One region of the Paenibacillus sp. PK4536 genome, then DNA from elsewhere that is predicted to be linked to it. Evidence: predicted binding sites of a transcription regulator. Region 1 holds the regulator's gene; the other holds the start of a gene.
The links. Region 1 encodes CtsR, which represses protease genes until heat stress. Its sites were predicted from a motif close to ATGGTCAATAAAGGTCAAACA; they were not measured.
Positions count from the first base shown of each region.

Region 2: the regulator CtsR is predicted to act here: its motif matches at 1,590-1,610, upstream of clpP (ATP-dependent Clp endopeptidase proteolytic subunit ClpP).

Region 1 covers NZ_CP126313.1:447,513-450,942, reverse strand. The annotation lists gene serS (serine--tRNA ligase) at 1-1,179, opposite strand, end outside; gene PO903_RS02285 (CtsR family transcriptional regulator) at 1,893-2,354, shown strand; gene mcsA (protein-arginine kinase activator protein McsA) at 2,382-2,906, shown strand; gene mcsB (protein arginine kinase) at 2,920-3,430, shown strand, end outside.
Region 2 covers NZ_CP126313.1:1,385,589-1,389,018, forward strand. The annotation lists gene PO903_RS06410 (stalk domain-containing protein) at 1-805, shown strand, start outside; gene clpP (ATP-dependent Clp endopeptidase proteolytic subunit ClpP) at 885-1,481, opposite strand; tRNA gene PO903_RS06420 (tRNA-Arg) at 1,837-1,911, opposite strand; gene PO903_RS06425 (sugar-binding transcriptional regulator) at 2,164-3,195, shown strand; gene gap (type I glyceraldehyde-3-phosphate dehydrogenase) at 3,327-3,430, shown strand, end outside.

The DNA of each region.
Region 1 (3,430 bases):
TGAAGCGACGGCTGTGTTATTCAGCGTATGACAATATTGAATATTACCTTCACTATCTTTGTAACGTATATTGGCTCGTCTAGCTTGAAAATCATGAATATTAGAAGAAGAATGGGTTTCTCCATAACTTTGTCTGCTCGGCATCCATGTTTCAATATCATATTGTTTGTAGGTTTTTTGAGACATGTCTCCTGTACATACGGCTACCACTTGATAAGGAAGTTCTAATAATTGAAGTAACTCTTCAGCATTAGCTGTAATCTCTTGGTGAATGTGTTCAGATATTTCAGCATTTGCTTCGCAAAAAATGACTTGTTCTACTTTGGCGAACTGATGGACTCTATATAGTCCCCGCACGTCTTTACCTGTTGATCCTACTTCGCTACGGAAATTTTGAGAAACAGCGGCTAATCGAATAGCATCTTGAGAAAGGTCAATGATCTCATTTTGATAATAAGAGACGAGAGCTACTTCAGAGGTTCCTGTTAACCATTTATCTTCGTTTTCTATTTTAAAAGTCTGATCTATTCCTAAAGGAAAGAAAGCTGTATTGCTTAGAGCCGAACTTCTTACTAATGTAGGAACCTCCATAGGAAGATAACCTTTGCCCAGTAATAGATCCAAAGCAAGTTGTTGTACTGCCCGGTGTAGCAAAGCACCTATACCTGTTAAATAATAATTACGACTCCCCGCTACTCTTACTCCTCTAGAAGTATCGATCATCTGATGGATCTCACCTAATTCTATATGATCTTTAAAAGCGAATGGGAACTCTGGTGGTGTACTCCATGTACGAATGACTACATTATCTTTATCCGATTGTCCTTGAGGCGTGTCTGGAGAAACATAATTAGGAACAAGTTCCATCAGTTGAGTATATTCCTGTTGAACAACTTTACTTTCTTGTTCCAATTGTTGAAGTTCTTGATTGATTTGTTTGACTTGATCTTTAAGGGCTTGGATCGCTTCTGTGGGTAATAACGACTGTTGTTGCATATGACCACTAATAGTATGTGTTAACTGATTTCGTTGCTGACGCAATTGTTCGATCTGCTGTAAATATTGATTTTTGAGCTGGTTTTTTTCAAGAAGAGTTGTGATCGATACGTCTATTTTTTTCTGATCAGCCACCTCTTGTAGTTCTGTAAAATGATTTTTAATATACTGGATGTCTAACATAAATCACCGCTCCTTTTTCAAATTGAAAGGTAAAATGCACAAAAAAGCTCCTCATCACTTGGGACGAGGAGCTTTTTGCTCGCGGTGCCACCCAACTTGATCAAATACTTTATAGTATCTGATCCTCTTAGGTTTCGCGATAACGGGCGAAAACCGTTTAACTTAGGAAGCAACAAGTAGAAATCTATCATTTCTTTGCTGCTTCTTGCCGAGAACGCCTCCAGGTTGGATTCCTTTCGATGGCCGTTTCATAGTATTGAATTTGTTGTATTGTAGCGTACTTTTAAAAAAAGTGTCAAGGGATACTTGCAACTAATTTTTATTTCTGATAGGTTGTATACAACTAAATTCTTAAAAATATGATTTTCTATATTATATTTTGTGTAAACCCCTTGGCAAATTCTGAAAATATGTTATAATTAATTAAAGTCAAAGAAAGTCAAAGTCAGCGACTATTCAAAGTGATAACTGATCTAGTTATTGCGAGATATGAATATATCTGATGGTTTGATGTTAAATAGGATTTATGAACTTTTGATTATAATGATCAGATTATTCATGAATCTATTGCTGTATCATCAAACTGTATATCTTCTTTGGTTTCTTACGATTAGGTTTATGGTTAAGTGATATCTATCTGCTATTTTGAACTTATGATAAATGGGTCAAAGTTAGAATAAGTAAATGTTTTAAACATGATGGAGGAATATACAATGCGTAATATCTCCGACATTATCGAACAATATCTAAAACGAATGCTGCAAGATAGTGGAGAGGGAGCAGTCGAGATACAGCGTAATGATTTAGCTGATCAATTCTCTTGTGTACCTTCGCAGATCAATTATGTAATTAGTACACGTTTTACATTGGAAAAAGGATATCTGGTTGAAAGCAAGCGCGGTGGCGGTGGTTATATTCGTATCCGGCGTCTTGAATTGCCTGCTCAAGCTATTCTTCATACTCATATTCATGAGAGTATTGGACAGCATATGAGCCAGACAGCTGCTGAAGGTTTGGTATATCAGTTACTTGAAGCTAGAGTCATTTCCAATCGTGAAGCAGAACTGATGCGTGCAGCAGTATGTAGAGATGTTATTTCGATCAAGCTTCCCTACAGGGATGAGATCCGTGCAAGAATGATGAAGGCGATGTTAATTGCACTGCTTCGTCCCTAATCATTCGGGAGAAAGGGGCAATACGTGATGATTTGTCAAGAATGTCAGGTAAGACCGGCAACTCTTCATTTTACTAAAATTGTTAACGGTGAAAAAAATGAGTTTCATATTTGTGAGACTTGTGCTCGTGAAAAAGGCGAATTGATTCCGGGAACTTCCGGAGGCTTTTCGATTCATAGTCTACTATCTGGTCTAATGGATTTTGATTCTAGTAGTAAAGGGCAACTTGCCGGGCAATGTAGTGAAGATGTTCATTGTGAAGAATGTGGTATGACATATACTCAATTTCGTAAATTAGGACGATTTGGGTGTAGTTCATGTTATAAAACGTTTGATAATCAATTAGATCCTCTTTTTAAAAGAGTACATGGCAGCACTTCTCATGCTGGCAAGCTTCCTAAACGAAGTGGAGTCAAAGTTAAAATCAAGCGTCAAATGAGTGACTTAAAGCAAGAATTAAAAGAACGTATTGCTGAAGAGGAATTTGAAGAAGCCGCACATTTGAGAGATGAAATACGCGAGCTAGAAAAACAAATTTCACAGGAGTCATAAGGAGGAATAACTTATGCCGAATCTCCGTTTTACAGAAAAACCTTTGAGCGATTGGATGCAAAAGGGCGGAGAATATTCGGATGTTGTGATCAGTAGTCGGGTGCGTATAGCCCGTAATCTGATACATCACCCTTTCCCGATTCTGGCAAATATGGAGCAGGCGCAAGATGTACGGAACCAGTTAACAGAAGTGTTGAGTAATCAAGCACTTCAAGATTTGGGACCGTTCGAGCCATTGCTTTTAGATGAATTAGAAGATGTAGATCGCCAAGTGTTAATGGAGAAACATTTGATCAGTCCCAATTTACTGAATGATTCCAAAAGTGGAGCTGTTCTGCTAACTGATGATGAATCTGTTAGTATCATGGTAAATGAAGAAGATCATTTGCGTATCCAGTGTTTATATCCTGGATTTCAATTGCAAGAAGCATGGGAACGTGCGACTCAAATTGATGATGCTTTTGAAGAAGTAGTGGACTTTGCTTTCGATGATCGTAGAGGTTATCTGACAAGTTGTCCAACTA
Region 2 (3,430 bases), 940 kb from region 1:
CGGTGTATTTGTGACATTGGATGGTAGTACCATTGGGGATAGTTATGATGCCAAAATAGTCAACGGTACTTCTTATGTAGCAATCAAAGCGGTGACAGATCAATTGGGATATCGTGCGGTATGGAATGGTGCTACACGTACTGTAAATATAACCAAAGAGGGCTTAAACAATATTGAAGTAACAACAACCACTCTAAAACCAACCAAAACGAACAGTTATACAGAGACCAATATTAAATATCCAGTGGTATCCGGTCTAGACAATGCAGAAGCTGAAGCAGCGATTAATAAAGCTTTTGCAGCACACGCTCAAACGTATTTAGAAAAAGTACAAAAACAAGCTAAAGAATTTGGTGCACCTCCTAAAGATTCAGTTATCACTTATGAAATCGATAGTGGTTATAAAATAACGTACAATCGTAATGGTGTACTAAGTATCCTAGTGACTGATTATGAATATCTTGGTGGGGCGCATGGTAGTTCTATACAAACAGGCATGACATTCTCATTAAAAGATGGCAAGCAAATTCAATTAGGCGACTTGCTCAAATCCAATAGCAATTATCGTAAAGATATCGACAAAATTATCAATGCTCAAATGAAAAAAAATGGAGATCTTTACTTTAAAGATAGTTTTAAAGGAATTGCTGCTAATCAAGGATACTATTTAACAGATAGCGGAATCACTCTGTTTTTCCAACAATATGATATCGCACCTTATGCAGCAGGTATGCCAGAATTCCCGATTACTTTCAAACAAGTGTTGCCATCAGGCGTGAATCCACTTGATGCATACAAAGCTTAAATAAAAAAGTATACAAAAAAGCCTCCGGTTTATACCCCGGAGGCTTTTTCGCGTGTTGTTCCAGCATGCTGGAGTAAAATTATACCCCTTGTGGAGGTGTATTTTCAATCACTTTATCAACGATACCGTAATCTTTTGCTTCAGCAGCAGTCATAAAGTAATCGCGGTCTGTATCTTTTTCGATACGTTCCAACGGTTGACCTGTACGTTCTGCTAGAATTTTATTCAATTTATCACGCATTTTAAGAATACGACGAGCACGGATTTCGATATCTGTTGCTTGTCCTTGTGCTCCACCAAGTGGTTGGTGAATCATAATCTCGCTGTTAGGCAATGCAAAACGTTTACCTTTAGCACCAGCGTTAAGTAAAAATGCGCCCATACTTGCCGCCATACCTACACAGATGGTAGATACATCAGCTTTGATAAATTGCATTGTATCGTAAATAGCCATTCCCGCAGTGATCGAACCGCCTGGACTGTTAACATATAGGTGGATGTCTTTCTCCGGGTCTTCGGCTTCCAGAAACAGCAATTGTGCGATAATCGCATTGGCTACAACATCATTGACTTCAGAACCGAGAAAAATAATGCGGTCTTTTAACAGACGAGAGTAAATGTCATAGGCACGTTCCCCACGACTGCTTTGTTCAACGACCATTGGAATATAACTCACTAGAAACCCTCCTTCAAAGTTGTACATCATCAATAGAATAATTATAGATCAAATATTGTATTAGAAGATACTCATTGTTCTTACCACATTATAGGATAATTCAAACCAAAAGTCAAAGAAAGTCAAACTATCCTGACCAAAAGTGAAGGAACTTCTGCAAAATAGGTTAATGAAGAAGAGAGCAACCTAATTTTGGGTATAAAAATAACCAGCATCGGCTGGTTGAAGGGTATTCTGCGTTTATAGGTAATTCACTTAATGTTGCGCAAATACTTCTACGATAGGATAGAACATATAAGTACGTACATAATCGTATTGATCATAAAAACAATACTACATTATAACTTAATTAAAATGGCGCGCCCGCCAAGAATCGAACTTGGATCTCAGGCTTCGGAGGCCTACGTCATATCCATTGGACCACGGGCGCACGTAAAACAGCAGTACGATTGATTATAGGATATCTACCTATAAAAAGCAAGTTGACGATTCATACCATAATCAAGAAAAACGATAACATCAACCTCTCACAGAATAGTTGCATGAAAAACTTGCTTCTGCATGGAAAATTGGTTAAGATAGACGTGGGACTTAAAAAGTTACGCCGGGACGTTTTAAGTCCAATTTATTGAATAACGGATATAATGGACACTGAGCGAGATAAGTTGCAGGAGTGGAATGCATGCGAAAAATATTAGAAATACAAAAGCAGCTTCTGCCCGATCTCACCGAAGTACTCAAAAAAAGATATACGATTCTGCATCAGGTTATGATGGTAGGGCTGGTTGGAAGAAGATCACTCGCCACATCGCTTAATATGACTGAACGCGTCTTACGTGCAGAGACCGATCTTCTCAAATCGCAAGGATTGCTTGAGATTGAAAGTACGGGAATGAAGGTTAGTGAAGCAGGCAAGCAATTGCTTGATGAACTTGAGCCTATTATTCAGGAACTGCTTGGATTATCCAATCTGGAAGAACGTATTCGCACTTTCTATAAGCTGAGACAAGTCATTGTCGTTCCTGGTGATAGTGACATATCTATTATGGCTAAGCAAGAGCTTGGACGAGCAGGAGCCAAAGCGCTGCTCAGTGTAATCCGTGAGGACGATGTCGTTGCTGTAACAGGAGGCTTTACATTAGCTGAAGTCGCCGAGCAACTCAGTCCATCCATACCGGCACCTCTCAAGAATGCCTGGTTTGTACCGGCAAGAGGCGGACTTGGAGAGAGTATGGAATTTCAGGCGAATTCGATTGCTTCCACTATGGCAAAGCGTGTAGGCGCACAGTATCGGTTATTGCATATTCCCGATTTGTTACGTGAAGATGCTTACGAATTGCTTTATCAGGATCAGAATATCCGTGAAATTGTGGGTCTGATTCGTAAAGCACGTATCATTATGCACGGAATCGGAGATGCGATGGAGATGGTGCGTCGCCGTAGACTTGAACCCGAGGCAGCGGAAGAAATTCATGCCGCTGGAGCTGTTGCTGAATCATTCGGTCATTATTTTAATGAACAGGGTGAGACGGTGCACCAGATGTTGACGATGGGACTTCAGCTCGATGATATTTCCAAAGCGGAAGTGGTTATCGGTATTGCTGGAGGCCGTAGCAAGGCCAAATCGATTCATGCTGTACTCAAATTCGGTCAGGAAGATATTCTGGTCATTGACGAAGCCGCCGCTAGAGAAATTGTGAAAGAACTAGACTAGTCCTTTTGCTTCATTTTCGCACGTCTAGCGGTACGGCACACAAGTTTTACTCTATAATGTTGTCTTGACATGCCTTTAACGGGTGTGTCTTGAAATAAATTAAATACACTATCTCTAGGAGGAATTAACTCATGGTTAAAGTTGGTATTAATGGTTTCGGACGTATCGGACGCTTGGCTTTCCGTCGTATTCAAAATGTAGCAGGTATTGAAGTGGTAGCAATTAACGATTTGAC